One region of the Pantoea sp. NSTU24 genome, then DNA from elsewhere that is predicted to be linked to it. Evidence: predicted binding sites of a transcription regulator. Region 1 holds the regulator's gene; each other region holds the start of a gene.
What was found. Region 1 encodes Fur, which represses iron uptake genes when iron is present. Its sites were predicted from a motif close to ATAATAATGAGAACNACTATCAA; they were not measured.

Region 1 (9,789 bases):
AGTTCGCTGAAGGCACTGCCTGCCTGCGCGCCAGAATTGATATGGCTTCAAACTTCATTGTGATGCGCGATCCGGTGCTCTACCGTATCAAATTCGCGGAACACCACCAGACGGGTAATAAGTGGTGTATCTACCCGATGTATGACTTTACCCATTGCATCTCCGATGCGCTGGAAGGCATTACTCATTCTCTCTGCACGCTGGAGTTTCAGGACAACCGTCGTCTCTACGACTGGGTGCTGGATAACATTACTATTCCGGTCCATCCGCGTCAGTATGAGTTCTCACGCCTGAATCTTGAGTATGCGGTGATGTCGAAACGCAAACTTACTCAGCTGGTGACCGAGAAGCATGTTGAAGGCTGGGATGACCCGCGTATGCTGACCGTCTCAGGTCTGCGTCGCCGGGGTTACACCGCAGCCTCCATCCGTGAGTTCTGCCGTCGTATTGGCGTGACTAAACAGGATAACATCGTGGAGATGGCGTCGCTGGAGTCATGCATCCGCGACGATCTCAATGAGAATGCACCCCGTGCTATGGCCGTGCTGGATCCGCTTAAAATCGTCATTGAGAATCTGCCAGCGGGTTACAACGAAAACATCACCATGCCAAATCACCCCGGTAAGCCGGAGATGGGCACGCGTGAGGTACCGTTCAGCCGTGAAATCTGGATTGATCGGGCAGATTTCCGTGAAGAGGCGAACAAGCAGTACAAGCGTCTGGTGCTGGGCAAAGAGGTCCGACTGCGCAACGCCTATGTGATTCGTGCTGAGCGTGTTGCCAAAGATGAAGCGGGTAATATTACCTGCATCTACTGCACCAGCGATGTTGATACGCTGAGTAAAGATCCGGCTGATGGTCGCAAGGTGAAAGGGGTCATTCATTGGGTGTCTGCGGATCATGCGCAGCCTGCGGAATTCCGTCTGTATGATCGGCTGTTTAGCGTGCCAAACCCGGGCGCGGCAGAGGACTTCCTGGCGGTCATTAACCCTGAATCGCTGACTATCAAAAATGGCTTCGTCGAACCGGGGCTGCGCAATGCAGAACCTGACGCGCCGTACCAGTTTGAACGCGAAGGGTATTTCTGCGCCGACAGTGTTTATTCAAAACCGTCGCAGCTGGTGTTTAACCGCACCGTAGGTCTTCGCGATACCTGGGCGAAAACCGGCGAATAAAACGTTCCGGAACCGACCCCATAAAATGGTAAAAGGGCGATTTATCGCCCTTTTTTATGTCTCCGATTTTCAACATAACCGACGTTTATTCTTTGCTGAAGAAAATTGCATCAGCACCCGCCGTGAGAGTTATCCGAGTTTAAAAAAATTAATCAATTTCAGGGTGTGAATTAGTGGCTTTCAGGTAGGCTATGCGCTTTCAGAGGCCGCAAAGCGGGTTAAAGAAGGAAAAAAAATGAACGCTCTCGCTCAGGAAGCCAGACACAGTGTGGTCGTTTTACATCAGCTCATTGAACGTATTTTTAATCAGGCAGCCGGATCGGATGACAGTTTTGAGCTGCTGATGTCCTATTTCCATCCCGAATTTCGCATGGTGACGCCAAAGGGAAAAGAGTATAACCTCAACGACGTTGAGGATCTTTTCCGACAGCTACAGGGCCAGCGGGAAGGGATGCGCATCGCCACCTGCGAACACGTGATCCTTTCGCATCATGAAAAAGAGATTACCGTGCAGTATCGCGAGATGCAGATGCTGAACGGCAATAATCAGAGCCGTATCGCTCTGGCCATTCTGGACTGCAGCAGTACGATCCCGCGCTGGCGTTATCTGCAGGAGACACTGGTCGCCTGATATCGCAGCAGAACGGACGTACGAAAAAAAAACCGGTGCATTCACCGGTTTTTATATTTCACATCACCCAGGAATTACTGGTCGTGCAGATTTTCGTTTTCCCGGCAGTCGCCCACGGTGCAGTGGCCATAAAGATAGAGGCTGTGGTTGGTCAGCTTGATGCCATGACGGGTCGCAATTTCGCGCTGACGCGTTTCGATTGATTCATCGCTGAACTCGATAACTTTGCCGCAATCCAGGCAGATCAGGTGATCATGGTGATGCTGCTGCGTCAGTTCAAAGACAGATTTGCCACCTTCAAAGTTATGGCGCGTGACAATACCTGCATCATCGAACTGATTCAGAACGCGGTAAACGGTAGCCAGGCCAATTTCTTCACCGATGTCGATCAGGCGTTTGTACAAATCTTCCGCACTGACGTGATGGCACTCAGGTTCCTGAAGCACTTCCAGAATTTTTAGTCTGGGCAGTGTCACTTTCAGGCCAGCCTTCTTTAATGCGGTGTTGTTGTCAGTCATGCGGATTTTGTCCTGTTACTAATATCACTTTTGTGGCGTGTCGCCTTGAATGTCGATCTGTGCTTATTCTCATTTGCGTCTCATTATAGAGCTGAAGCGATGAAATGAAAACCAGAGGGCGTGCCTGAATCGTCATGGGCTAAAGGGGATTCGTCACCGGGCCGGGGAGGATTCTGGCAGAGTCTGTTTGACCATCGCTTCATCATCACGCCTGATAAAATACGCGGAAGATCGATGCGGGTATTCTACAGATTAAACGGAGAAAGTTAAAAAAATGTGGCTATTATTTCTATAGGAATTTCCATTGCCTCAATGTGAGCTGGCGCTCACATTGAGGCATGCAGGATCAGGCTTCCAGAATCTCTTTCAGCTGCAGTTCATCAAAAATCTGCTTAACCCACTGCTCAACGCGCTGGCTGGTCAGTTCCGGCTGGCGATCTTCGTCGATGGCCAGTCCCAGGAAGTGTTTATCATCAGCCAGACCTTTTGATGCTTCAAAATGGTAGCCTTCGGTCGGCCAGTGGCCAACAATTACCGCACCATGAGGCTCGATGATGTCGCGGATGGTGCCCATCGCGTCACAGAAATACTCTGCATAATCTTCCTGGTCGCCGCAGCCGAACAGCGCAACCAGTTTACCATTGAAATCAATCTCTTCCAGCGTCGGGAAGAAGTCGTCCCAGTCACACTGTGCTTCACCGTAATACCAGGTCGGAATACCCAGCAGCAGGATATCAAACGCTTCCAGATCTTCTTTTGTACTTTTCGCGATGTCATGCACTTCTGCAACGTCTTTACCCAGCTGTTTCTGGATCATTTTTGCAATGTTTTCGGTGTTGCCGGTATCGCTGCCAAAGAAGATGCCTACGAGTGCCATGAGTAAAATAACCTCTTAAATCCTGATGATGAGATGTGTGCCGCAGCACAATTCAGCAAATAATAGCAGACGAGACAAACCCGCGGAACGGTTAAAGCCTCGACATTTGCTCCTGCGTGCGATTCGCCCGCGTTAATCCAGTTTGAGCTGGGCCAGCAGCATCTGTTCGATCAGTTCGCTGCGGCTGAGGTTGCGCTGTTCTGCCAGCGTATTGAGTGCATCGACGGCTTCACTGTTCATTTTCAGCTCGACACGACGAAGCCCGCGCCCTTTATCGCGTTTCAGCTGATTACGCTTGTTGATGCGCAACTGTTCATCACGCGAAAGCGGACTGGTTTTGGGTCGACCCGGGCGACGCTCATCAGCAAAGAGATCGAGCGTCGTACGGTCAGTCTGTTCTTTTGCCATGGCTTAGTAAAACTGAATGGGTGCGGGTGTCAGATACTCACCGCGCAGATTATAAATTATTGGCCGCTGCCGCAGAAAAACTGACCTGCGGCAAAATTTTAGCGCGACATCATACTTCACGCTTACGCCCGACGCCAATCCTAAACCTTTACCGCCATCTATTTGCTTTTAAAGCGCAAAAAATCGGCGAACCGTGCGCAGAACAGCATCAGGTTTTTCCGCATGAACCCAGTGGCCAGCGCCACCGATGACGTGCGCCTGCGCAGCCGGAAACTGCTGAAGCAGGGCATCGCGATAGCGATTGTCCAGATAGCTGGAGTCTCCGCCGCGAATGAACAGCGCCGGATGCGGCCAGGCGGGCACCGGCTGCCAGCCAGAAATCGTGGCGTAGTTGTCCCACAGTACCGGCACGTTAAAGCGCCATTCGCCCTCGTGAAACGACTTCAGCAGGAACTGGATGATGCCCTCTTCGTCAATCAGCGTACGCATGATCCGCGCCGCCTCGCTGCGCAGTGTGACGCCCGCAGCCGTCACAGCACGAATAGCAGCAAAGATGTCGTCGTGGCGGCGGGTCTGATAATCCACCGGTGCGATGTCAATCATCACAAGTCGCTCGATGCGGTCTGGTATTAATGCGCTCATGGTCATGGCGATTTTGCCACCCATTGAGTGACCGATGACGGCGACGCGGTCAATGCCATGAGCATCCAGTGTGTCAACCATATCCTGTGCCATTACAGCGTAGTTCATCTCGTCGGAACGGAGGGAAAGGCCATGGTTACGGACATCTGCCTGCAGCAGCGGGCCGGCATCTTTCAGCCCGCGCGCCAGCACGCCAAGGTTATCCAGACTGCCAAACAGACCGTGAATAAGCAGGATTGGCAGGGAATCAGCAGAAGATTGTTCAGTTTGCAGACGGGCGTTCAAAATCATAGCAAAGTTCTTAAGTTTGAGACCTGAGCTTAGGTTATCATGGTTTCACCTTTTCAGGCGCGCCGGTTCCGGCGGCATTAGGACATATTCTGACTTTTGCCCGTAAACCGTTTGATTACTAACAACCCGCCTGAATTTAACTTTATAATCCTGATGTTAGAACCCACACATCCTTTGAATCGCCTGGCTATACTCAGGGCTTTTCAGGAAACAGGTGGTTCTGTCATGAGAAAGAACCGTACGGAATAAGATGAAAACGATCGAAGTTGACGAAGAGCTCTACCGGTATATCGCCAGCCACACGCAGCATATTGGTGAAAGCGCATCCGACATTCTGCGCCGCATGCTGAAGTTTACAGCCGGTCAGACGGTCAGTGCATCGCCTGCGCAGGCCGTTTCAAAAGAGGCAGCGAAAGAGTCTCAGCCTGTGTCTGTGGGTTCGCGCCCGCAGGATCGTGTTCGCGCGATGCGTGAGCTGCTGCTCTCCGATGAATATGCGGAGCAGAAGCGGGCGGTGAATCGCTTTATGCTTGTCCTGTCAACGCTCTATCGTCTCGACACCACAGCCTTTGCTGAAGCCACTGCCTCTCTGCAGGGCCGCACCCGCGTCTACTTTGCCGGTGACGAGCATACGCTGTTACAGAATGGCACCCATACTAAGCCGAAGCATGTGCCCGGCACACCGTACTGGGTCATCACCAATACCAACACGGGTCGTAAATGCAGCATGATCGAACACATCATGCTCTCGATGCAGTTCCCTGCGGAACTGACCGAGAAAGTTTGCGGCACCCTCTAAAAACATAAGCGTCAGGGAGCAGCGCCAATGGCCAATCACCCACGTGCCGGGCAACCCGCCCAGCAGAGCGATTTGATTAATGTTGCACAGTTAACGTCACAATATTATGTCCTGAAGCCCGATGTGGCGAACCCGGAACATGCGGTGAAGTTTGGCACCTCTGGCCATCGCGGCAGCGCAGGGCGTCAGAGCTTCAATGAGATGCACATTCTGGCGATCGCGCAGGCTATTGCCGAAGAGCGCAAAAAGAACGGCATTACCGGACCCTGCTACGTCGGTAAAGACACCCATGCACTGTCAGAACCGGCGATGCTGTCGGTGCTGGAAGTGCTGGCGGCAAACGGCGTCGATGTGATTGTGCAGCAGGACAACGGCTACACGCCAACCCCTGCGATCTCAAATGCGATTCTTGAGCACAATAAAGCGGGTGGCGCGCTGGCTGACGGTATCGTCATTACGCCGTCACACAACCCACCGGAAGATGGCGGCATCAAGTACAACCCACCGAACGGCGGCCCGGCTGATACCAACGTCACGAAAGTTGTAGAAGATCGTGCGAATCAGCTGATGAAAGCGGGCCTGCAGGAGGTGAAACGTCTGCCTCTGGAGCAGGCGCTGGCCAGCGGTCATGTGGTCGAGAAAGATCTGATCCAGCCTTATGTTGAAGGTCTGGCGGAGATCATCGACTTCCCGGCGATTCAGAAAGCTGGTCTGAAGCTGGGCGTTGATCCCCTCGGTGGTTCGGGTATTGCTTACTGGCAGCGTATTGCTGAGCACTACAAGCTGGATCTGACGCTGGTGAATGATGCGGTCGATCAGACCTTCCGCTTTATGCACCTGGATAAAGATGGCGTCGTGCGCATGGACTGCTCCTCCGAGAGCGCCATGGCCGGCCTGCTGGCATACCGTGACAAGTTCGATCTGGCGTTCGGTAACGATCCCGATTATGACCGCCACGGCATTGTGACCCCGGCGGGTCTGATGAATCCAAACCACTATCTGGCTGTAGCGATCAACTACCTGTTCCAGCACCGTCCACAGTGGGGCCAGGATGTTGCTGTCGGCAAAACGCTGGTGTCCAGCGCCATGATTGACCGTGTGGTCAACGACATCGGCCGCAAGCTGGTCGAAGTCCCGGTTGGCTTCAAGTGGTTCGTTGATGGTCTGTATGACGGCAGCTTCGGTTTCGGTGGCGAAGAGAGTGCAGGCGCTTCCTTCCTGCGCTTCGACGGCACGCCATGGTCAACTGACAAAGATGGCATCATCATGTGTCTGCTGGCGGCGGAAATTACGGCGGTTACGGGTAAGAATCCGCAGGAGCATTACGACGAACTGGCCGCACGCTTTGGCGCACCGAGCTACAATCGTCTGCAGGCGTCAGCCACCTCTGCGCAGAAAGCCGCGCTGTCGAAGCTGTCTCCGGAGATGGTGAGCGCGGATACCCTGGCGGGCGATCCTATCACCGCGCGTCTGACTGCGGCACCGGGTAATGGTGCATCGATTGGCGGCCTGAAAGTGATGACGGAAAATGGCTGGTTTGCTGCCCGTCCGTCAGGTACCGAAGACGCTTATAAGATCTACTGTGAAAGTTTCCTTGGCGCGGAACATCGCGCGCAGATCGAGAAAGAAGCGGTAGAAATTGTCAGCGAAGTGCTGAAAAACGCCTGATCGATCAGGCAGAAAAAGGCGCCGCTGGCGCCTTTTTTTATGGCATAAAGCGATAGCCAATGCCGGTTTCAGTCAGCAGATGGGCGGGCTGGGTGGGGTTTGCTTCCAGCTTCTGCCGCAGATGTCCCATATAAATCCGCAGATAGTGGCTATGTTCCACCGCATTGGGTCCCCAGACCTGGCTCAGCAGCTGCCGTTGTGTCAGCACCTTGCCGGCGTTGTTAAGCAGAATGCTCAACAAACGAAATTCGATTGGCGTGAGATGGATCTCGCTGTCGCCGCGCTGTACCCGGCGTGCTGCGAGATCGACGCTGACGTCAGCAAAATGGATTCTGGCATCCGGCTGCGGGCGGCTGTGGCGGCGTAGCGCGACCCGGACACGCGCCAGCAGTTCACCAATGCCAAAAGGTTTGGTCAGATAGTCATCTGCTCCCGCATCCAGCGCAGCGATTTTGTCCTGCTCGTCAGTGCGCGCCGACAGTACGATGACAGGTATCGCGCTCCACTGGCGCAGGTCGCGAATAAAATCGGTTCCATCGCCATCCGGCAGGCCAAGATCGAGGATCACTAAATCGGGCTTACGGGTCGCCGCTTCGATCAGCCCGCGCTGCAGCGTGTCGGCATCTGCCACTCTCAGATCTTCATTTTCCAGTGCCAGCCGGACAAAGCGGCGGATCTCTTTCTCATCTTCAACGATTAAAACCGTAGCCACGCATTACCTGCCTTAGGTGGGGAGCGAAGCGTTACTCTACCAATATTTCAGGCTGTCGTCCGCGTGCTTAGCAGCCGACGTTTTTAAACCCGGCTGTAACCCGTCAATAACTTATTTCTTGTTTAACACGATGCGCAGTACTGACAGGCAAAAAGCGCTTAAAAGAAGTGGTCAGAGGTGTAGAAGAATTGCACAGTCTGGCGTAAAATCAGACACAGATCACATTCACAGACTTAGTATTGCCGGGAGGAGAAACCATGTATCAGGCCTATCCACGCTATAAAATTATCGCACGGCGTACGCTGGTCATTCTTTTTGGCGTATCCGCTCTGCCTGTGATGATATTTCGTCAGGACAGAGCACGTTTTTACAGTTATCTGCACCGCATCTGGTGCAAAACCAGTGCCAAACCGGTCTGGCTGGCACAATCTGAAGCTGGCGGTGGCGCGTTCTGGTAATCTGCCTGTCTGCAAGTGCGAGAAAAGCCTGGTCTGCTGACCGGGTTTTTTTTTGCGTTTTTCCTGAGAATAAGCGATACGGATCTGCGCAATCGGGCTTTATTCCTGTCACTTTTGCGCTACACTTAAACCTCTACAAGATTTTGGAGGTTGTACAAGTATGGGCAAAAAAATCCCCGTTGGAATCAGTGCGTGTCTGCTTGGCGACAGCGTCAGGTTTGATGGCGGTCATAAACGTCTTACTTTTGCGACTCAGGATCTTACCCCATTTGTCCGCTTTGAACCGATCTGCCCGGAAATGGCGATCGGTTTGCCTACACCGCGCCCGGCGTTACGTCTGGTAAAACAGGATGATGACGAACTGCATCTCTGTTTCAGCAAAGATGGCGGTGAAGAAGTAACGAAAGAGATGCGTGCCTGGTCTGCCGAACGGGTGAAATCGCTGCATCATCTCTCAGGCTATATCCTGTGCGCCAAATCCCCCAGCTGTGGCATGGAGCGGGTACGGGTTTATGAGCCTGACAACAACAATAATCGTAAAGTCGGCATGGGCATTTTTGCCGAATTCCTTCAGCGTGAGATGCCCTGGCTGCCGCTGGAAGAGGATGGCCGTCTGCATGATCCCGCACTGCGCGAAAACTTTATTGGTCGCATCTGCGCGCTGCATGAGTTCAACGAGATGTGGGAAAGCGGCCTGACCCGTCACAAACTGATTGCCTTCCACAGCCGCTATAAGCTGATGATGCTGGCCCACTCCCAGGAAAAATATCGTGAGCTGGGGCCATTTGTCGCCTCAATGAGCCAGTGGGAATCACTGGATGCTTTCGCCTTTGAATATCGCAACCGCATGATGGCACTGATGTCGCGACCGGCTTCACGTCGTAACCATACTAACGTGCTGATGCATGTGCAGGGCTACTTCCGCCGTCAGCTCAGTTCACCCCAGCGTCAGGAGCTGGCGACGCTGATTGACCGCTATCGTCAGGGGACGCAGCCTCTGCTTGTGCCGATCACGATTCTCAAGCACTACATGGCCGAGTTTCCGCATCCCTGGCTGGCTCAGCAACGCTACTTTGACCCTTATCCCGAAGCCTTGCGCTTACGCTATGGACAGTAATTCAGGAGGCGTATGACCACCCATCTGGTCTGGCTGCGTAATGATTTACGCATTAATGATAACCTTGCGCTGCATGCCGCCTGCCGTGACAGCAAGGCAACAGTGATTGCGCTTTTCCTTGCGACCCCTGAGCAGTGGCAGCAGCATGACATGTCGCCAAAGCAGGCGGCATTTATTCATGCCAGCCTGACGGCGGTGCAGGGCGCTCTGGCCGAACGCGGCATTGAACTGCATTACAGGGCGTGCAAAGCCTTTAGCGACAGCGTCGATGCGCTGTTAAAGTTTTGTGACCAGCACAAGGTCGACCAGCTCTTTTACAACTATCAGTATGAAGTAAACGAGCGTGAGCGCGACGCGGAGGCCGAAAAGCGGCTCAATGAGGCCGGTGTCACCTGTCAGGGCTTCGACGACAGCCTGCTGCTGCCGCCAGGCAGTGTGCAGAGCGGCGATCGCTCGATGTACAAAGTCTTTACGCCGTTCAGCAAAGCTTTCG
Region 2 (9,789 bases), 430 kb from region 1:
GACCCGTCGGATTTACTTTTCGCCCAATCGCCTGAAGCAGGTGGCAGGGTGGGCCAGCGGGGGATACTCACCTCATATCGTTACCGCGAGTTTCATGACGGGTATACGTGAAGTCTCACAGTGGGGGGCACGATGCTCAGATTCAAATCGAATGCCTCAGGAGGGGAGGCTGATGGAAAGAAAGCACTAACTGAGGAAGTAACAACAGCGACGTCCGGTATGCCACTGACGGCTTAGCAGCAGACGCATCTGAACACTGAAAGAGTAAGGTCGCCAGCCCTGTCTGCTGCGACTGATTTTTGTCAGTGTCTTGAATATATATTCACAACCGACTTAAAATTCAGAGGCAGAGTATGAATCCTTTCAATCTTCCGGTCGTGGACCTGGAGCGCCGGGCACGCGCTATCCGCCGCCGTATTATCCAGCTAAATGCGGGCAGCCCGGCGGGCGGCCACACGGGTGCCGATCTCTCTCAGGTTGAGATCCTCACCGCACTCTATTTCCGTATTCTGAACTGTGCAGCCGATCGTACCGAGGACGACCAGCGCGACATCTATATTCAGTCAAAAGGGCATGCGGTTGGTGGCTACTATTGCGTACTGGCTGAAGCAGGTTACTTTCCCACCGACTGGCTTGCCACCTATCAGCATGCTGACTCGGCTCTGCCGGGCCATCCGGTGCGGCAGAAAACGCCGGGCGTTGAGTTAAACACCGGCGCACTGGGACACGGCCTGCCGGTAGCAGTGGGCCTCGCTATCGCGGCGAAAAAAGACAACAGTTCGCGTCGCATCTTTGTCGTCACCGGCGACGGTGAGCTGGCTGAGGGCAGTAACTGGGAAGCGGCGCTGGTCGCCGCCCATTACGGTCTCGACAACCTGATCATCATCAACGACAAAAACAAGCTGCAACTGGCCGGGCCGACCCGCGACATCATGAATACCGATCCACTGCCGGAAAAATGGCGCGCCTTCGGTCTGGAGGTGACGGAATGCAACGGCAACGACATGGCCGAGGTGGTCACTACCCTTGAAAACCTGCCGCAGAACGGCAAACCCCAGGTAATCGTCGCGCATACCGAAAAAGGCTTTGGCGTCTCCTTTATCCAGAGTAAAGCTGAATGGCATCACCGGGTGCCGAAAGGCGAAGAAATTGCACAGGCACTGGAGGAACTGAAAGATGAGTAATGCACAACATTTAGCCAGCGTCATGGTCACGGCATTTATCGACGCCGTGAATCGCGGCGTGGACCTGGTGCCGGTCGTGGCGGACTCCACCTCCACCGCTAAAATCGCGCCCTTTATTAAAGCCTTTCCCGATCGGCTGATTAACGTCGGCATCGCTGAGCAGACGCTGGTCGGCACCGCAGCGGGTCTGGCGCTGGGCGGCAAGGTCGCGGTGACCTGTAATGCCGCGCCATTTCTGGTTTCCCGCGCCAATGAGCAGGTGAAAGTCGACGTCTGCTACAACAACACCAATGTTAAACTGTTCGGGCTCAACGCCGGTGCCAGCTATGGTCCGCTGGCGAGCACCCACCACAGTATTGATGATATTGCGGTGATGCGCGGCTTTGGCAATATCGAGATCTATGCCCCCTCCTGCCCGCTGGAGTGTCGTCAGATTATCGATTACGCCCTGGATCATGTCGGTCCGGTCTATATCCGTCTGGATGGCAAAGATCTGCCGCAGCTGCATGATGAAAACTACCGGTTCAGGCCGGGTGCTATCGACACACTGCGCGAAGGCCATGACATCGCGCTGGTGGCAATGGGCTCGACGGTGCATGAGGTGGTTCACGCCGCAGAGCAACTGGCTGAACGGGGGATTTCAGCGGGTGTGATCGCGGTTCCATCAATCCGACCCTGCGATACCCAACAGCTTCGCAACCTGTTAAATCACTATCCAGCGGTGATCACCGTGGAAGAACATAACGTGAATGGCGGTGTCGGCAGTCTGGTGGCCGAATTGCTGGCAGAGGGCGGCTGCGGCATCCGGCTATTACGGCTGGGCATCGCGGATGGCGAGTATGCGATTGCAGGCGATCGCGCCTCCACCCGCGCCCGTCATGGCATTGATGCCAGCAGCGTAGTAAATCATGCAGCGCGTCTCTGCGCAGGAGAAAAGTGATGGCGGGCCCTCTGATTCTGGCGATAGACGAAGGCACCACCAACGCCAAGGCGATTGCGGTTGATCGTGAGGGACGTGTAGTGGCCCGGAGCAGCCAGAGTTTAACCCTTCAGCATCCGCAGCCAGGGCTGGCAGAACAGGACCCGCTGGCGATCTGGCAGGCGGTCAGAGAGGCAATTACCCAATGCCTGACGGCCTGTGGCGGCGCACCCGTGGCCGCGGTAGCGATCAGCAATCAGCGCGAATCGGTTCTGATCTGGCAGCGACATGATGGTCAGCCGCTGACGCCGCTGGTGAGCTGGCAGGATCGGCGTTCTGAGGCTCGCTGTCGCGAACTGCACCAGGCAGGCAAAGCACCACGCATTACCGGTCTGACCGGACTGGCGGTTGACCCGATGTTTCCGGCCGCCAAGCTGGGCGACATGCTGGCCACTATCCCTGATGGCCCGTCGCGGGCGGCGGCCGGGGAACTCTGCATCGGCACGGTGGACTGCTGGCTCAGCTGGCAGCTCAGTGCCGGTGAAGTTTTTGTGACCGATCACGCCAATGCCTCGCGCACCCAGCTCTATAGCCTGCACCTGAACGACTGGGACGACGAACTGCTGGCGCTGTTTCATCTGCCGCGCGCTGCGTTACCACGTATTGTCGCGTCCGCCAGCCAGCAGGGCGTGGTGGCAGTGAATGATATCCCGGGCCTGGCGCCAGGCACACCGATACTGGCACGCATCGGTGACTCCCATGCCGCACTCCAGGCGCAGCGGCGGGGAGAGGCTGAAGTGGTCAAGGCCACCTACGGTACCGGCTCGTCACTGATGATGTCGATGGCGACGCCACTGCTGACGGAGAATGGTCTCAGCACCACCGTCGCCTGGCACGACGGCACGCTGCGCTACGCCTTTGAGGGCAACATCACCCATACCGGGTCTGGCGCGGCCTGGCTGGGAAGAATGCTGGGCGTGCAGGACCCGCGTGAACTGACCGCGATGGCGCAACGCTGTGACGACAATCAGGGCGTCTATTTCGTTCCGGCGCTGTCGGGGCTGGGCGCGCCCTGGTGGGATTTGCAGGCGCGTGGCATGGTGTGTGGTCTGACGGATGCCGCGACACCAGAAGTACTGGCGCGGGTGGCGCTGGAGTCTATCGTCTGGCAGATCGCCGACGTCTTTTTCGCGATGGAGCAGGCCAGCGGCCAGCATCTGCCGGCGCTCTGCGTAGATGGCAGCGCCAGCGAAAATCAGTGGCTGATGCAGTTGCAGGCTGATGTGCTACAGCGACCGCTGCAGCGGGTGCCGACCGCCGAGGTTTCCGCGCTGGGGGCCGCACTGCTGGCAGGCAGACTACTGGGATGGTGGCAGCAGGGCAGTGATATGCAGGCGTTGCAGGGCGGTAGCGTAATCATGCCGCGTGAGGCGCATGCGCAGTCTGTGCAGAGGGCGTACAAGGGCTGGATCGACGCCGTTGCACGCTGCCGTTTTCAACCGCATTAATCCGCGTCCTGAGAGGGGGGCAGCACGCCGTCAGCCCCGGCAGCAGTGCGGATAGCCGTGACGCTTGCCAGGAAAGAGGTGAGATGTCAGGCGAACAGCCGGTGCGGGCTCACGCTGTGCCGCACCGGCTTCACTCCCGCGTTGCCGGAGAGAGGTTCAGGGGATCAGCGCGCCATTCTGCGCACATCGCCCTCGTCATTCTCCACCGCCACCAGATCCACCGGCGGCAGATTACCACCGCTGAACTCTACCTGACGAATCGGGAAGGCGAAGCGAATATCACGTTCCTCCAGGGCCGCCATCAGCTGCAGGTTAATCTCCTGCTGGATATCCATATATTTGTTGTAATCGGCGTCCAGCACGTAGTAGACCACTTCAAAGGTCAGCTTTGAGTCCTCGAACGCCAGGAAGTGGGCACGGTCAAAGCGGGTGGTTTCCACGCCCTCAATAATTGATTTCACCAGCGGGCTGATCTCACGCACCCGCTCAGACGGTGTCGCGTAGCTGATGCCAAACGTAAAGACGATGCGGCGCTGCTGCATGCGCTTGTAGTTGTGGATCGTCTGCTGTAACAGGATGGTGTTTGAGCAGACGATCTGCTCACCACTCAGGCTGCGCAGGCGGGTGGTTTTCAGACCAATATGTTCAATGGAACCGGCAATATCGCCAAAAACAATAAAGTCACCATGCTCAAACGGCTTATCAAAGCCTATCGCCAGTGAGGCAAACACATCGCTCAGCACGGTCTGAATCGCCAGCGCAATTGCGATACCGCCCACGCCCAGACTGGCGACCAGCGCGGTGATGTCGATACCCATATTCGACAGGATGGCGAGGAGCATCATGACCCAGACCACCACCCGCAGCAGAATACCCAGGATCACCGTGGTGACCGGATTACGCACATGCAGCGGATCGCGTAACAGACTCTTGAGCCAGAGCCGGATGCCACCGTCGATCCACAGCGCGAGCTGCACAATCAGCGCGAGGAACCAGCCATGCGAGATGGTTACGCTCCAGGAGGCAGGCAGATCGACGAACTTCAGGGCAATAAGCAGTGAAAAAATCAGTAGCAGGGTCTGGCTGGTGCTGCGCAGTATCTCCACCAGAATCGCAGTAGCGCGAACGTGACGATGTTCGCTGTAGAGAGCAATCCGGTGGGAGATAAAGCGAATCAGGGTACGCAGTACCCAGTAGATCACCAGGGTCGACACCACCACGATGGCGCTGTTGATCCAGAGGTCCTGATTAAAAAAGAGGGTGTGAAAACGACGTGAAGAGAGCCAGTTTTCCATTGGGGAGAATCTCCTTGCTGGGTTCCGGTTTAAAAGAAACGAGCAAGAAGCATAGCCTGGATACGCGCCGTTCGCGGGGCGCATCCCTGAAGCCGCTACTGAAAACGGGTCGATTTATCGCGAGCCAGCCGCTCTAGAGCAAAGATAATCTGCTGCAGCTGCCGCTCCTGCGCGGGATTCAGCGTGGCAAAGCGAAAGCTCAGCCGGGGTGTGGTGCGGGTTTCGTTTTTGCGGGTCACCACGCTGCGTTCGCCGATGTGCAGCAGCCTGACCGGCACCTCAAAATGGCCATATTCGCCCAGTTCAACCCGAAACTGGCTGAAGCTGTCGCCGTTCTGCAAGCCTTCCGGCAGCGCCTCATCCACCAGTACGCCGATGCCGCCCAGCGACAGATCCTGCAATCGCAGCCGCGTTTTCGTGCCATCCGGCCAGACGGTATGACACCAGAACTGCGGCTCAAGCGGGGCGGTGACGCGGAAAAATTCCCGGCGCTGAATCTGCCACAGGAGCTCAGGCAGCGGCGCGCTGAAAGCGGGCAGGCCATCAAATTCCACTTTTTCCAATGCGGTAAGGCTGAACTCCACCTTTGCGCCGTAAGTTTCGGCGGTGATGCTGAGATCTTCGCTGTTAAGGGCGTAATCGTTATCCAGATTGTTACTGCCGAGATCAAACACCAGGCGCGTTTCATCAGCCGCCAGCATCCGGCTGATAAACTGTCCGCGCGGAAAACTGACCAGAAGTGGCGTCTGCGCACGAAGCAGATCTTTCATCACGCCCAGAACCGCCAGCGTGCCACGTTTGAGATATTGTTCCTGGTCGGTTTCTTTCACATCCTGCTCCACAAGAGGGTCATTATTCTGCACTGTTTTCTGCCTCGTCACGGTTATCGGCGCAGGTATAAAAAGCTTTAGCCAGGCCAGCCCGAAAAAAGGGGGGCAGAGACAGGCATATCCTGAAAAGCTGTCTATACTTATCGCAGTAAACCGCTTGATTAATCAGGCGTTCACGATTTAATCATAAAAAGGAAGGAGCAACAGATGGGTATTATTTCCTGGATCGTCTTTGGCTTAATCGCGGGTATTCTGGCGAAGTGGATTATGCCGGGTAAAGATGGTGGCGGTTTCATTCTGACGGTCGTTCTGGGTATTATCGGTGCCGTCGTAGGTGGCTGGATCAGTACACTGTTTGGCTTCGGTCGCGTTGACGGGTTTAACTTCGGCAGCTTTGTCGTGGCAGTGATCGGTGCCATCGTGGTGCTGTTTATCTACCGCAAAGTACGCAGTTAACCGGTACAGTTTCAATAAAAAGGGGACGAAGCGATTCGTCCCCTTTTTTTATCTGTTACATGCTTATCAGAAGTCGTAACCCACGGTCGCCATCACGCTGCGTTCCGCGCCCCGATAGCAGAAGCCTGTGCCATAGCAGCCCGCCACATACGTGCGGTCAGTCAGGTTATTGGCGTTAACCTGCAGCCAGGCACCTTTCAGACTGCTGTTCCAGACACCCAGATTGGCCTTCACAGACGCATCAAACAGTGTCACAGAAGGAACGCGGGTGGTATTTTCATTGTCCGCCCACTGTTTACCGATGTAGCGTACGCCTGCGCCTGCACTCAGACCGTAATCAAACTCATAGTGGCCCCAGAGAGACGCCATGCTGTTTGGCGTGATGTAAGGCGTGTGCCCATCATTACCATCTACCGAATCTTTGTAGCGCAGATGATTCAGCGTGTAGCTCGCTACGGTGCTGAGACGCGGCGTCAGCTGATTACGTGCTTCCAGCTCTATGCCCTGGGAATGCACTTTGCCCGATGGCGTGAACGTCGAGGTCAGCACGTCGCGGTTTGACACATCTTTCTGCGTCAGATCATAAATCGCAGCGGTATAGAGATCGCGTGTGCCAACCGGCTGATATTTCACGCCGGCCTCATACTGCTCAGCGGTGGTCGGTTTCAGCAGGTTATTGCTGCGGTCAGTGAGCGCGGTAGGCGTAATTGCCTGACTCCAGCTGATATAGGGTGAGATACCATTGTCGAAGGCATAGAGCAGGGCGGCGCGTCCGCTGATATGATCATCCTGACGGCGATCGCTGCCGCTGTTATTCGCGACGATGCGATCGTACCGGCCAGAGAGATCCAGATGCCAGCGATCCAGCTTCATCTCATCCTGCAGATAGAGGCCGGTCTGGTAGTAGCGACGGGTTTTATCCGCCCAGGTATAGGCTGGCATCTCACCGACCTGCTCGCCGGTCAGGGCATTCAGCTGTGAAGCCGAGCCACCTGTGGTGGAGATCTCATTCTTGTAGCGGTGATATTCGGCACCCAGCGTCACGCGGTGCTCCAGTTCGCCGGTGTCGAACTCCGCCTGTAAGCGGTTATCGGTGGACCATGCAGAGAGCGATGAGCGCTCACCGGAGTAAGCCCGGTTCAGCAGGTCGGGATTATTTTCATCCCAGCCAGACTGATAAACCTGATCGAGATCGACATTTGAGTGGCTGTAGCTGCCGGTCGAGGAGAAAGACCAGACGTCATTGAAGCGATGGGCAAAATCAAAGCTGTAGATCTGCTCGCGGCGTTTGAACTGATCGAGGTCGCTGTTGCCCTCATAGAATCCTTTGCTCAGCTTGTAGCCGTTGTGTTCGGTGAGGCTGCCATCACCCGGAACGGAACCGTGATAGCCGCCAGAAGGATCTTTCTGCAGATAGGCTTTCAGGATCAGATGGGTATCTTCATCCGGCTGCCACATCAGCTGCGGCATCAGCGCATATTTCTCTTCGCGGGTATGATCGTACTGGGTATCACTGTTGCGGGTCACGCCGGTCAGACGGTACGCCCACTGGTCGTTAATCGCATTGGTGTAGTCGAACATCGTGCCGGTGGTCGCGTTGCTTCCCGCCTGCAGTTGAATATGGCCCTCCTCCGCGAACTGAGGGCGTTTGGTCACCAGATTGACCAGTCCGCCAGGCACCGTCTGGCCGTAAAGCGCCGATGAGGGGCCTTTGATCACGTCGATGCGCTCAAGGAAGGCATTATCCACCTGGAATATATTGTAACTGCCACCGTCGCTCATCAGCCGCATGCCGTCGAGGAAGGTATTATCGGTATCGCCGCCATGGAAGCCGCGCAGCGAAATAGTGTCGTAACGGGTGGCGGCACCGCCGAAATTGGTGAAGACGCCCGAGCTGTAGCCCAGCGCCTGATTAAGGGTCAGGGCACCCTGGTCCTGCATCTGCTGACGCGTCACAACTGAGATGGACTGTGGCGTGGTCACCAGCGATCGATCGCTCTTGGTTGCGCCCTGGCTGGTGGTCGCCAGATAGCCCCGGGTAGGGGAGTTCGCATCTTCCTGCGGCTGAGCCGTCACCACCATATCGGCAGCGTAACTCATAACAGGCGTGGCCAGCGCCAGAGTGCAGAGGGGAACATAACCTTTCAGCGGCAATGACAGTTTCATCGAAATTCCTTTCTTAACAAAGCGATCAGGCAGGTGGATAATATTCTTGATAGCTAATCTCATTATCATAATGAGAATTATTACCTTTTGTAAAAACGCTGCAATTTTGCCTGTGGATGAGAGAACGTCAAGTAAAATTCGCTGAAGTGAAGTGAGAATACCTCCAGCCGGGCCAGAGGTATTCAGAGAGAATCAGGGCTGAGAGGCTGACGCCTGAGGAATATCGTGGGCGCTGTTACAGGTTTTCTCTTTCGGACAATATTTATCAAGCAGCTTCAGCGTGACACCGTTGGTCCAGCCAAAACCATCCTGCAGCGGATATTCACCGCCGCCACCGCCGCCAAGATTTTTACCCTCAACGACATACTTCTCAACCAGCTTATGCTCGCGGTCGTAGGTGTTCTGGACGTTCTGCAGGAAGCGCAGTCCCACCTCTTTCGCTAGTTTGGGCTGGTTGTAATGTTCCAGTCCTTCGACGGCGACCCACTGCAGCGGAGCCCAGCCGTTTGGAGCGTCCCACTGCTGACCATTGTTCACCGTGGTCGTGACCAGCCCACCCGGCTTCAGCAGCTGTTTTTCCACCGCACGGGCGGTGCTTTCCGCCTGTTTATCGCTGGCGACCTGCAGATAGAGCGGGAAGAGCGCCGCGGCGGTCAGCTGGGGATGGACCTGCTTTTTCTGCCAGTCATAATCGGCGTACCAGTTCTGTTTGCTGTCCCAGAGATAGCGGTTGATAGCGGCCTGGCGCTTCCCGGCCCGGTCGGCGAACTGCTTCGCCAGATCGGTCTGTTTGTTCATCTGGTAGGCTTTTGACAGCGTCTGCTCCAGATGGAACAGCAGGCTGTTGAGATCGACCGGGGCCAGCTGTGTGGTCCGGATGGTGGAGAGATTGTGCGCGTCGGTAAACCAGCGAGAACTGAAATCCCAGCCCGAGGCCGCACCGGCGCGCAGATCCCGGTAGAGCTCTGCTTTATTGCGTTGAGGCGCTTTCTGCGCGGTAGCGATGTCATCCATCCAGGACTCGGTTCGCGGTACGTCACGCGCATCCCAGTAACGGTTGAGCAGTGTACCGTCTGCCAGCTTAATCACCCGTTTGCTGGCCGCGCCTGCCGCCACGTTATCGCTGTCTGCCATCCAGTAGTCATACTCTTTCTGCAGCTGAGGCAGGTAACGGGTATAGGCCTGGCCGTTATCGTGTGTTGCCAGCAGATCAACCATCAGGCTGAAGAACGGGGGCTGTGAACGGCTCAGGTAGTAGCTCCGGTTACCGTTAGGGATGTGACCGTAGCGGTCGAGCAGGGAGGCGAAGTTATCCGTCATATCCTGCACTTTATCCCAGTGTCCGCTTTCGGCGAGGCCCAGCATGGTAAAGTAGCTGTCCCAGTAATAGATCTCACGGAAGCGTCCGCCCGGTACCACATAAGGTTCAGG
Region 3 (9,789 bases), 2.1 Mb from region 1:
TGCCGCTCCGCTTTGCGCCTTGCTGTTACTGGGTTATCGGCCAGGATGCGCATTAGATTAGAGAAAAATAAACGGCGGTGCTTCGCGTAACGCTTTAACTGATCTATAGTAAGTAAAACTGATATAAATCATCATCCTTAAGTCCAGGGATTTTCTTATAACGACAGCAGTAAGCACGCTGCTCTTTTTATTTCCTGTTTTTGCGCTGGAATTATTAATTTGCACCGGGTGAAAAAGCACTGAATCTCGATAATCCGTAAGGAAATATTATGAAACTCAAGCTTTTTCTTTTTGCTGCTGCTGGATTAACGGTCGCCTTTCCCACCTTAACGCAGGCCGCGACGACCTCGGGAACCATCAATGCCACCCTTACGCTGACGACCGGTTGCCTGGTTAACGGCCAGTCCGCCACGGCGGGTGTTAACTTCGGTACACTGAACTTTGGCAGCAGTGCAGCTACCTTTGATACGCTGAACGCCACCCTTGTCGGGGCCGCCGGTAACGGTATTTTTGTGCGCTGCACCACGGGTCAGGACTACAACGTGGTCGTGACCAGCAGCAATACGGCACCCGCCACGATCTATGGTACCGCCTCGGCCTCGCCACGCTATCTGCTGCTGGGATCGGACAATGCTCAGGGCATCGCCTATACCCTCTACAGTGACGCCTCCTTCACAACCGCGATTGCGAACAATACGCCCATCGCGGCCAGCGGCACCTCCGATCCGACACTGGGCACAAATTACGCCATCTACGGACGGGTCGTGGGCGGCGGTTTTAACCCGCTAATCCCTGCCGGCACCTACACCGATACGATCAACGTCGCCGTGAACTATTAACTGCTGTCCCAGGACACTCAGGGTGGTTCTCTGGCGAGCCTGCCTGCTAATCGTATGCAGTGTGACGCTGCTGACCGGTAGTCTCCGCGCCTGGAGTCTGCCGACCAGCACCTTCCAGGTCACCGCATCGATTGTGGCAGGCTGCGTAATCTCCGGAACCAACACCGGCATTTTCGGTGCGCTGAATTTTGGTTCGCAGTCTGGCGTGTCAGCCACGACCGTCAACGCCAGCTTTGTGCAGAGCACCTCCATTAATCTGGCCTGTACGCCGGGCACTACGCTGAGCATGAGCATCAATCAGGGTAGTAACTTCACCACAAGCCGTAATCTGAAGCTGCCCGGTTTCAGCAATACCGTGCCTTATACGCTCTTTAGTGACGCCAGCCGCACTACCGTGATCCCGGTTAATCAGTCGGTGCCACTGAGCTACAGCAATGCCAGCAACATTACATTGCCCATTTACGGGCAGCTGAAACTGCCTGGCACTGCACGCGCGGGCGTCTATACCGACACGCTGACCGTCACCCTGAGCTGGTGAGGCAATATAAAACAAGGATATGCACATGAAGCCACTGCGCGCTCTGCTGTTACTGTTGAATTCCGGCCTGCTCTCTCCGGCCTTCGCCGCTAACTCGGTGATGATCTGGCCCATTGACCCCGCCATTAATCCCGAAGAGAAAGCCAGCGAACTCTGGCTGGAGAACCGGGGAAACAGCAGTACCATGATGCAGGTCCGGGTCTTCAGCTGGCAGCAGATTAACGGCCAGGAGCAGTATCAGACCCAGCAGGAAGTCGTCGCCAGTCCACCGATGGTGCGGATGGATCCGGGGCAGAAACAGCTGGTGAGGCTGATCAAACAGATGTCGCCTGCCGCCGGTAAAGAGCAGGCTTATCGGGTGGTGCTGGATGAAATTCCGACACCGCGCAATCCCGGTGAAAACCAGGCCGGGCTGACCTTCCAGATGCGCTATTCGGTGCCGCTGTTTGTGTATGGACAGGGTGTGACCGCCGACAGCGTGCGCCCGGTGCTGCGCTGGCACCAGGTCAGCGAGGGCGGCAAACGCTGGCTTCAGCTGACCAACAGCGGCAACGGCCATGCCCGGCTGAGCAATGTCACGATTGGCGGTCGCCGGCTGGGGGAAGGCCTCTATGGCTACGTCCTGGCAGAGAGTGATCACCGCTGGCCACTGACCTCACCGGTCAGTGGTGAACTCAGCGCAGAAGTGAACAAAAAGCAGTGGCGCAGCGCGGCTCAGAAGTAAGCGCTGCATGCGAACTTTTTCCCCACATCCCTGCGCGCTGGCAGTCGCCAGCCTTCTCTGCGCGGCAGCACCTGATGCGGTGCGGGCGGAGACTTACTCCGTCCTGCCACCGCCGCCCAGCCTGCAGAGCCACAGCGACGTACAGCAATATATGCTGGAGCTGGTCGTTAACCAGCAGGCCAGCGGCAACATCGTACCGGTCGGGCAGCGCAACGGACATTTTCTGTTGCGCCGTGGCGACCTGCAGCGTGCCGGTCTGCCAGCGGAAAAGCTGGGCGCTGAGTCGCTGGTCGATGTCAGCAGCCTGCAGGCGGCAGACGTGGAATATGACGCGGCGCGGCAGCGGCTGCTGCTGACCGTGCCGCCCGCGTGGCTGCCGGGTCAGGTGATCGGCGAGGCGAAAAACGGGCCACGCTATCCGGGCCGCACCAGCCGGGGCGCGCTGATTAATTATGATCTTTACGCCAGCCGCACTGATAACAGCGGCACCCGTCTCTCGGTGTGGAATGAGCTGCGTCTGTTCGGCGAGGCCGGGCACCTCTCCAGCAACGGCGTCTGGCTGCAGCAGCTCGAAGGCCAGACCACCTATCAGGACGATGGCTACATCCGTTATGACAGCTGGTGGAGTTACGACGATGAAAACATGGCGATGAGCTGGCGGGTCGGCGATCTGATCACCGACTCGCTGGCGTGGAGCAGCAGCGTGCGGCTCGGCGGCCTGCAGGTGGGCCGCGACTTCAGCGTGCGCCCCGATCTGGTGACCTATCCGCTGCCCGCCTTCTCCGGCCAGGCCGCCGTGCCCTCAACTGTCGATCTCTTTATCAACGGCTATCGCTCCAGCCAGGCAAATGTGCAACCCGGCCCGTGGTCGATGACCAACGTGCCCTTTGTCAACGGTGCGGGTGACGCCGTGATCACCACCACCGACGCGGTGGGTCGCCGCATTACCACCACCATGCCGTTTTATGTCTCCAGTAATCTGCTGAAACCGGGCCTGTCGGACTACGCGCTCTCTGCGGGCGCGATCCGCGAAAACTACGGTATCCGCAACTTCGATTATGGGGCTGCCGCCGCCAGCGGCTCCTGGCGATACGGCATGACGGACTGGCTGACGCTGGAGAGCCACGCCGAAGGCAGTAAACGCCTGGCAATGGGCGGCGTTGGCGGGCAGCTACGCGTCGGCAGCTGGGGCGTGGTCAACGGCGCGGTTGCGCAGAGCCAGCTTGAGGGTGAAAACGGCAGGCAATATAGCTGGGGATATCAGTACAACAATCGCTGGTTCAACCTTGGCACGCAGCAGATCCAGCGCAGCAGCACGTTCGGCAATCTGGCGCTGGTCGGCAGTCGCGCCGGGGGGATGCCGGACAGCCGCCGCTATGCCCTGTCGCGCCGCAGCGCGCAGTATAGCGCCAGCGTCTCCCTGAACCGCTTTGGCAGCGTGGGGGCCGCCTTTATCGATATCACGGACGGCCAGGGCGATCGCACCCGGCTATGGAACCTCTCCTGGAGCAAAAACCTGTGGGGTAACAGCAGCCTTTACGTCTCGGCCAGCCGCGATCAGCAGGAGAAGAGCTGGACCGGCGCCATTTCGCTGGTAATTCCGTTTGGCGAACAGGGCAGCGCGGCAATCAGCACCGAACGCGACCAGCGAGGCCGGGACAGTCAGCGCCTTTATGCTTCGCGTGCCATGCCCAGCGACGGCGGTATCGCCTGGGATGCGGGCTGGGCGAATCAGAGCGGTAACAGCGGCGACTATCGTCAGGGCAGTCTGCGCTATCGTAATAACCAGATCGACACCGCAGCGGGTTTTTATGGCGACGATGACAACCTCACGCAGTGGGCCGATCTCTCCGGCTCGCTGGTGGTGATGGACAATCATCTCTTTGCCGCTAACGCGATCAATGATGCCTTTGTGCTGGTGAAAACCCGCTATCCCGGTGTGACCGTCCGCTACGAAAATCAGCCGATGGGCCGCACCAGCCAGCAGGGTTATCTGCTGGTGCCCGCCATCAGCAGTTACTACCCGGCCCGCTATGATATCGACACACTCGATCTGCCCGCCGACATGACGACGCCCCGGGTCGAGCAGCGCTTCGCAGTGAAACGTCAGAGCGGCTACCTGCTCGATTTCCCGGTGGAGAAACTGCGTTCGGCCAGCGTTATCCTGCTTGACGCTCAGGGGCAGCCGCTGCCGGTTTCCAGTCAGGTGCTGCGCCCCGATCATCCCACCGAATATGTTGGCTGGGATGGCCTCGTCTGGATGGAGAATCTCGCCACCCTTAACCCGATTACGGTGCTCACGCCCGACGGTCGCCGTTGCGAAACCAGACTGCACATCGCCAGCGGCCAGCCTCAGGCGCTGAAAACTTACGGTCCCCTGACCTGTGCGCTGCTGCCCCTGACGCCCGACAACGCCGTCACGGCCGCTGATTCTTTTCCCTCCGGAGCAAAACCATGATGAGATTTCTGCTACTGGCTGGCCTGCTGCTGCTGTCCCCGCTGGGTTACGCCGCCTGTAACCTGCCCGCCTCCAGCGCCAGCTTCGGCTCGATCACCACCTTTGTGGCAAACACCACGATCAGTTCTGCGAGCACCAACGCCAACGTCAACTGCGGGGCGGGTTCAACCCTGTCACTGCTGGGCAATAACCAGATTACCTTCCAGCTGACCGGCGCAACCAGCAATAACGGCACGCGCGGTATATTAAAGCGCAGCGGTGACACCGGCAGCGACAACGTGCCGGTCCGGCTCTGTACCGACTCGGCCTGTGCCAGCGAACTGACGATTGGCGGCGCGCCTTACGTCTATGTATCGCAGACCCTGATCAACCTGGCGGGCCTGCTGGGCAGTCTTAATTTCGCCATTCCGGTCTATCTGCGAACCGTGCCCGGCCAGGTCGTGGCCGCCGGGACGTATCAGGTAACGCTGAATATGGCGGTGACATATCGCGTCTGCACCAGCATCAGTTTAGGCGGTCTCTGCCTGAGCGAACAGAACGGCAGCGGCCTCATCCCCATCACCGTCACCGCCATCCTCACCAATGACTGCACGACGATTACCTCACCCAACATCAGCTTTGGCAGTGCGCCGCTGGTCGGCAGTTTCTCCGCCGTCACACAGACCATTAACGTGCTGTGCAGCAAAGGCAGTACCTATACGGTGGGGCTGAGTAATGGCAGCTATCCGGTCGGCAGCGTACGGAATATGGCCAGCGGGGCTAATCGTCTGAGTTATGAGATTTACAAAGAGTCCGGCAGCAATCGCTGGGGGTCGGCAGGAACGGAACGCTGGAGCAGTACGATCTCCTCGGCGGTGTCAGCGGATGGACTGACGCGCGGCTATAACTACACCGCGCGCATCCTGACTTCGCAGAGCACGCCGCCAGCCGGAAACTACAGCGACAGCGTGGTGGTCGATTTGTCGTTTTAGAGTGAGGCGCTGACCGGCGCGGTGCGGTGACGCAGCTGGTACTGCTTCACCATCCGGCCAATCAGCAGTGTGCCGATCAGCCCGCAGACGGCCGCAAAGGTCAGCCAGACACCCGGCATCGCCTTGTCACCGGTGGCGTGGATCAGGTAGCTGGAGATGGCCGGGGTGAAGCCGCCAAACAGCGCCGTTGCCAGGCTGTAAGCCATTGAGAAACCGGCAGCGCGCACCTCAGCAGGCATGATCTCCGCCAGATAAACCACCATTGCCCCGTTATAGCTGGCATAGAGGAACGACAGCCAGAGCTCCGCTTCCAGCAGGTGGGCAAAGCTGGCCGATCCCACCAGCCAGTGCAGCACCGGCCAGGTGGTGACAATCATCAGCAGCGTAAAGACAATCAGCAGCGGACGACGCCCGACACGATCTGACAGCGCCCCCATCAGCGGCAGCCAGAAAAGGTTTGACACACCCACGCAGAGCGTCACAAGAAACGCCTGCTTGTCGCTCATCATCAGCACGGTTTTGCCAAAGGTGGGGGTGAACGCGGTGATCATATAGAACATCACCGTCGTGGTAACGACCATCAGCATCCCCGCCAGCACCAGCGCCCAGTTACTGGCTACCGACCGCATGATTTCTGCCATGCCCGGACGATGTTTACGCTTGCTGAAGGCCTCGGTCTCCTCCAGCATCCGGCGGATATAGAACAGGAACGGCACAATCAGACAGCCGACTACAAACGGGATACGCCAGCCCCACTCTGTTACGGCCTCTTTTGCCAGCAGGTGGTTCAGCATCAGCCCCAGCAGTGCGGCGAAGATCACCGCAATCTGCTGACTGCCCGACTGCCAGCTGACGAAAAAGCCTTTGCGGCCTTCAGGAGCAACCTCCGCCAGATAGACCGATACGCCACCCAGCTCAACACCTGCGGAAAAGCCCTGCAGCAGCCGGCCCAGCAGAATCAGAATCGGAGCCGCCGCGCCCAGGGTCGCATAGCCCGGCACCAGCGCGATGGTCAGCGTACCTATCGCCATCAGGCTCAGCGTCAGCAGCAGCCCTTTACGACGACCGTGATGGTCAATATAGGCCCCCAGAATGATCGCCCCCAGCGGGCGCATCAGAAAGCCTGCACCAAAGGTCATCAGGGTCAGCATCAGAGAAGCGAAGGGGTCGTCACCCGGGAAAAAGGTTTTGGCTATCGCAGTTGCGTAATAACCAAACACCATAAAATCGTACATCTCCAGAAAGTTACCACTGGTGACGTTAAAGATTGTCCGCGCGGCACTTTTGGGTGGCTTTTGTAAAGACGGGGTGTGACTCATAACGGCTTCCTATTGTTTTTTAGCCGTTTTAGCCTGCCTGAAGCAGGAATAATGTGACCGGGCTCACCATTGCACTTTACAAAACTATGTACATGAGTAACAACCAGTTAACAAATAAGCGCAGCCAGCATAACCGATCGGTGCGATCGCCCGTTGGCCTGATTTTGTATGGCTGTCGCGCAGGCATAAAAAAAGGCGACGGAAGCCGTCGCCTTGTTCAGAAACCGGATAAGCCGCTATTTCTTTACGGATTCCATGCCCATCAGGCCGATCTTCAGATAACCCGCCGTGCGCAGCTTATCCATCACGCTCATCAGCGTTTCATAATCTACTGACTTGTCTGCCTGGAAGAAGATAGTGGTTTCTTTATTGCCCTGGGTCTGGCTGGTCAGCACGTTTACCAGCGAATCAGGCGTGACCCGATCGTTGCCGACATAGAGCTGCTTATCCGCCTTAATCGACAGATAGACCGGCTTTTCCGGTCGTGGCTGCGGCGCACTGGTGGAGGCCGGCAGATTAACCCGCACATCGACTGTCGCCAGGGGCGCAGCCACCATAAAGATGATCAGCAGCACCAGCATGACGTCGATAAACGGCGTCACGTTGATTTCGTGCATTTCACCCTGTGTATCCAGGTCGTCGTTTAATCGCATTGCCATCAGTGCTTACCCTAACCGCAGCTTCTGCGCAGTGGCAGGACGCGGAACATCCCGCGCAACGGTGCCGAGGTCGATATCACGACTCTGCAGCAGCATAACCTGAGCGGCAACATCGCCCAGCGAGGCTTTATAGTTAGCGATCATGCGGGCAAACACGTTGTAGATGACAACTGCCGGGATAGCCGCCACCAGACCTACTGCGGTCGCCAGCAGTGCTTCGGCAATCCCCGGCGCGACCACGGCGAGATTGGTGGTCTGCGTTTTCGCGATGCCAATAAAGCTGTTCATGATGCCCCAGACCGTGCCGAACAGCCCTACGAATGGCGCGACAGAGCCGATGGTCGCCAGGAAACCATTGCCTCGTCCGGCATGACGGCTGAAGGCCGCCACGCGGCGCTCAAGGCGAAAACTGGTGCGGTCTTTGATTCCGTTGGTGTCTTCCACACCCGCCGACAGCGCAAGTTCATTCTGTGCGTCGTTCAGCAGCACCACGCTGTGACTGTGGCCGGTAAACGATTGGGCGATACGGGCGGCATCATTGAGATTGCGGGCTTCGCCCAGCGCCTGCTGCTCACGCTTCAGGCGACGCTTAGCCGCGCTGAGTTCGGCATATTTGCCGAAGAAAATCGCCCAGGTTATGACAGAGGCCAGCAACAGGCCAACCATAACCACCTTTACCACGATATCGGCATGTTGATACATGCCCCAAACGGAGAGGTCCGTTTGCATCAACTCACTGGCTACCACGCTGCTTCTCCAACTTCTGATTCAGGGATGCAAAACAAGGACAAATAATAGCAAAATGGTGCCGAATTGATAGTAGTTCTCATTAGTATTTACAAAGTTAAGGGTCCCAGATGACCTGCTTTCGGCGGTTTTAATGGCGATATGCCTGTACGTTTCTAAAATGTGAAGCCGCATGAAAATTTATTAAAACAACGTTTCAAAATGTGATGGGTTTCATTCAATCAGCATTGCTGCATTTTACTCAGGACGGTTTTCACTATGCTGGCTCCTCACGGCCCTCTGCGTTCAGCCCCGATCCCGGGCCGTCCTACCTCTGCGGGAGACAATATAATGAGAATGATAAAAACAGGTCTGGCGACGGCCCTGGCGGTGACGGTGATGAGCAGTACCGCCCTGGCACAGGTCATTAAAGTTGCCGAAGTCCAGCCTGCGGGCTATCCGACGGTGGTCGCCCTGCAGCACATGGGTGACAAGCTGAAACAGGCCACGAACGGACGGCTGGAGATGAAAATTTATGCCGGTGGCGTACTGGGTGATGAAGACCAGACGCTACAGCAGGTGCAGCTCGGCGCCATTGATATGATTCGCGTTTCGCTGGCGCCAGTGACCTCCATTGCTCCGGAAACCAGCGTGCTGACGCTGCCCTATATTTTTCGCAACGTTGACCACATGCACAAGGTTCTGGATGGTGAGATAGGTCGCGAGATCGCCAGCCGGTTCGACAGCGATCCTAATGCCCGCATGGTCTTTCTCGGCTGGACCGATGCGGGTGAGCGCAACATGATCACCAAAAACCCCCTGGCGAAACCCGAGGATCTCAAAGGTATGAAAATTCGGGTGCAGAACAGTGCCATCTCACTGGCGACACTGAAAGCCATGGGTGCCAACCCGGTGGCGATGGGCGTCAGCGAGGTCTTCAGCGCCATGCAGACCGGCGTAGTCGATGGCACCGAGAACAATCCCCCCACCTTTGTGGCCCACAACTATCTGCCGGTGGCGAAGTTTTACACCCTCACCGGCCACTTTATCCAGCCAGAGATGATCCTCTATTCAAAACGCGCCTGGGATCGCCTTAAACCCGAGGATCAGGCGCTGCTGAAAAAGCTGGGTAAAGAGGCGCAGGATGAAGAGCGCCAGCTCTGGGCTACCTACACTGACGACGCGATCGCCAAAATGAAGGCGGGCGGCGTCACGTTCCAGCAGACCGACCGCGACTATTTCGTCAAAGCGACGCAGCCGGTGCGCGATCAGTTTGCCGGCAAATATCAGGATCTGATGACCCGGATCGCTGAGGTGAAATAATCCCGGCGCCACACTGCCGTGTGGCGTGCTTACACAGGTATCAGTTATGACTGCTTATACGCGTCTGATGGATGGGCTTTATCTGCTCTGCATGCTGGTGGCCGCTGTGGCGCTGCTGATCATGGTGACGGTGATCCCGGTGGGGATCTTCGCCCGTTACGTGATGAATGGCGCGCTCTCCTGGCCGGAACCGGTCGCCATTATCTGCATGATTATTTTTACGTTTATTGGC

Region 2: ACLHDD_RS04920 (TonB-dependent siderophore receptor) is a predicted target of Fur. The motif match lies at 8,405-8,427, and genes of this name have one in related genera.
Region 3: exbB (tol-pal system-associated acyl-CoA thioesterase) is a predicted target of Fur. The motif match lies at 8,322-8,344, and genes of this name have one in related genera.

Annotation. Positions count from the first base shown of each region.
Region 1 covers NZ_JBKIWZ010000001.1:554,187-563,975, forward strand. The annotation lists gene glnS (glutamine--tRNA ligase) at 1-1,175, shown strand, start outside; gene ACLHDD_RS02790 (hypothetical protein) at 1,411-1,806, shown strand; gene fur (ferric iron uptake transcriptional regulator) at 1,881-2,324, opposite strand; gene fldA (flavodoxin FldA) at 2,671-3,201, opposite strand; gene ybfE (LexA regulated protein) at 3,334-3,609, opposite strand; gene ybfF (esterase) at 3,778-4,542, opposite strand; gene seqA (replication initiation negative regulator SeqA) at 4,793-5,341, shown strand; gene pgm (phosphoglucomutase (alpha-D-glucose-1,6-bisphosphate-dependent)) at 5,369-7,009, shown strand; gene kdpE (two-component system response regulator KdpE) at 7,047-7,721, opposite strand; gene ACLHDD_RS02830 (YbfA family protein) at 7,979-8,179, shown strand; gene ACLHDD_RS02835 (YbgA family protein) at 8,340-9,296, shown strand; gene phrB (deoxyribodipyrimidine photo-lyase) at 9,309-9,789, shown strand, end outside.
Region 2 covers NZ_JBKIWZ010000001.1:985,136-994,924, forward strand. The annotation lists gene ACLHDD_RS04890 (transketolase) at 354-1,184, shown strand; gene ACLHDD_RS04895 (transketolase family protein) at 1,177-2,124, shown strand; gene ACLHDD_RS04900 (FGGY family carbohydrate kinase) at 2,124-3,611, shown strand; gene ACLHDD_RS04905 (mechanosensitive ion channel family protein) at 3,776-4,906, opposite strand; gene ACLHDD_RS04910 (flagellar brake protein) at 5,002-5,736, opposite strand; gene ACLHDD_RS04915 (GlsB/YeaQ/YmgE family stress response membrane protein) at 5,944-6,192, shown strand; gene ACLHDD_RS04920 (TonB-dependent siderophore receptor) at 6,259-8,358, opposite strand; gene treA (alpha,alpha-trehalase TreA) at 8,551-9,789, opposite strand, start outside.
Region 3 covers NZ_JBKIWZ010000001.1:2,619,003-2,628,791, forward strand. The annotation lists gene ACLHDD_RS12380 (spore coat protein U domain-containing protein) at 270-839, shown strand; gene ACLHDD_RS12385 (Csu type fimbrial protein) at 862-1,377, shown strand; gene ACLHDD_RS12390 (fimbrial biogenesis chaperone) at 1,403-2,101, shown strand; gene ACLHDD_RS12395 (fimbria/pilus outer membrane usher protein) at 2,109-4,559, shown strand; gene ACLHDD_RS12400 (Csu type fimbrial protein) at 4,556-5,530, shown strand; gene ACLHDD_RS12405 (MFS transporter) at 5,527-6,849, opposite strand; gene exbD (TonB system transport protein ExbD) at 7,086-7,508, opposite strand; gene exbB (tol-pal system-associated acyl-CoA thioesterase) at 7,515-8,237, opposite strand; gene ACLHDD_RS12420 (TRAP transporter substrate-binding protein) at 8,586-9,557, shown strand; gene ACLHDD_RS12425 (TRAP transporter small permease) at 9,604-9,789, shown strand, end outside.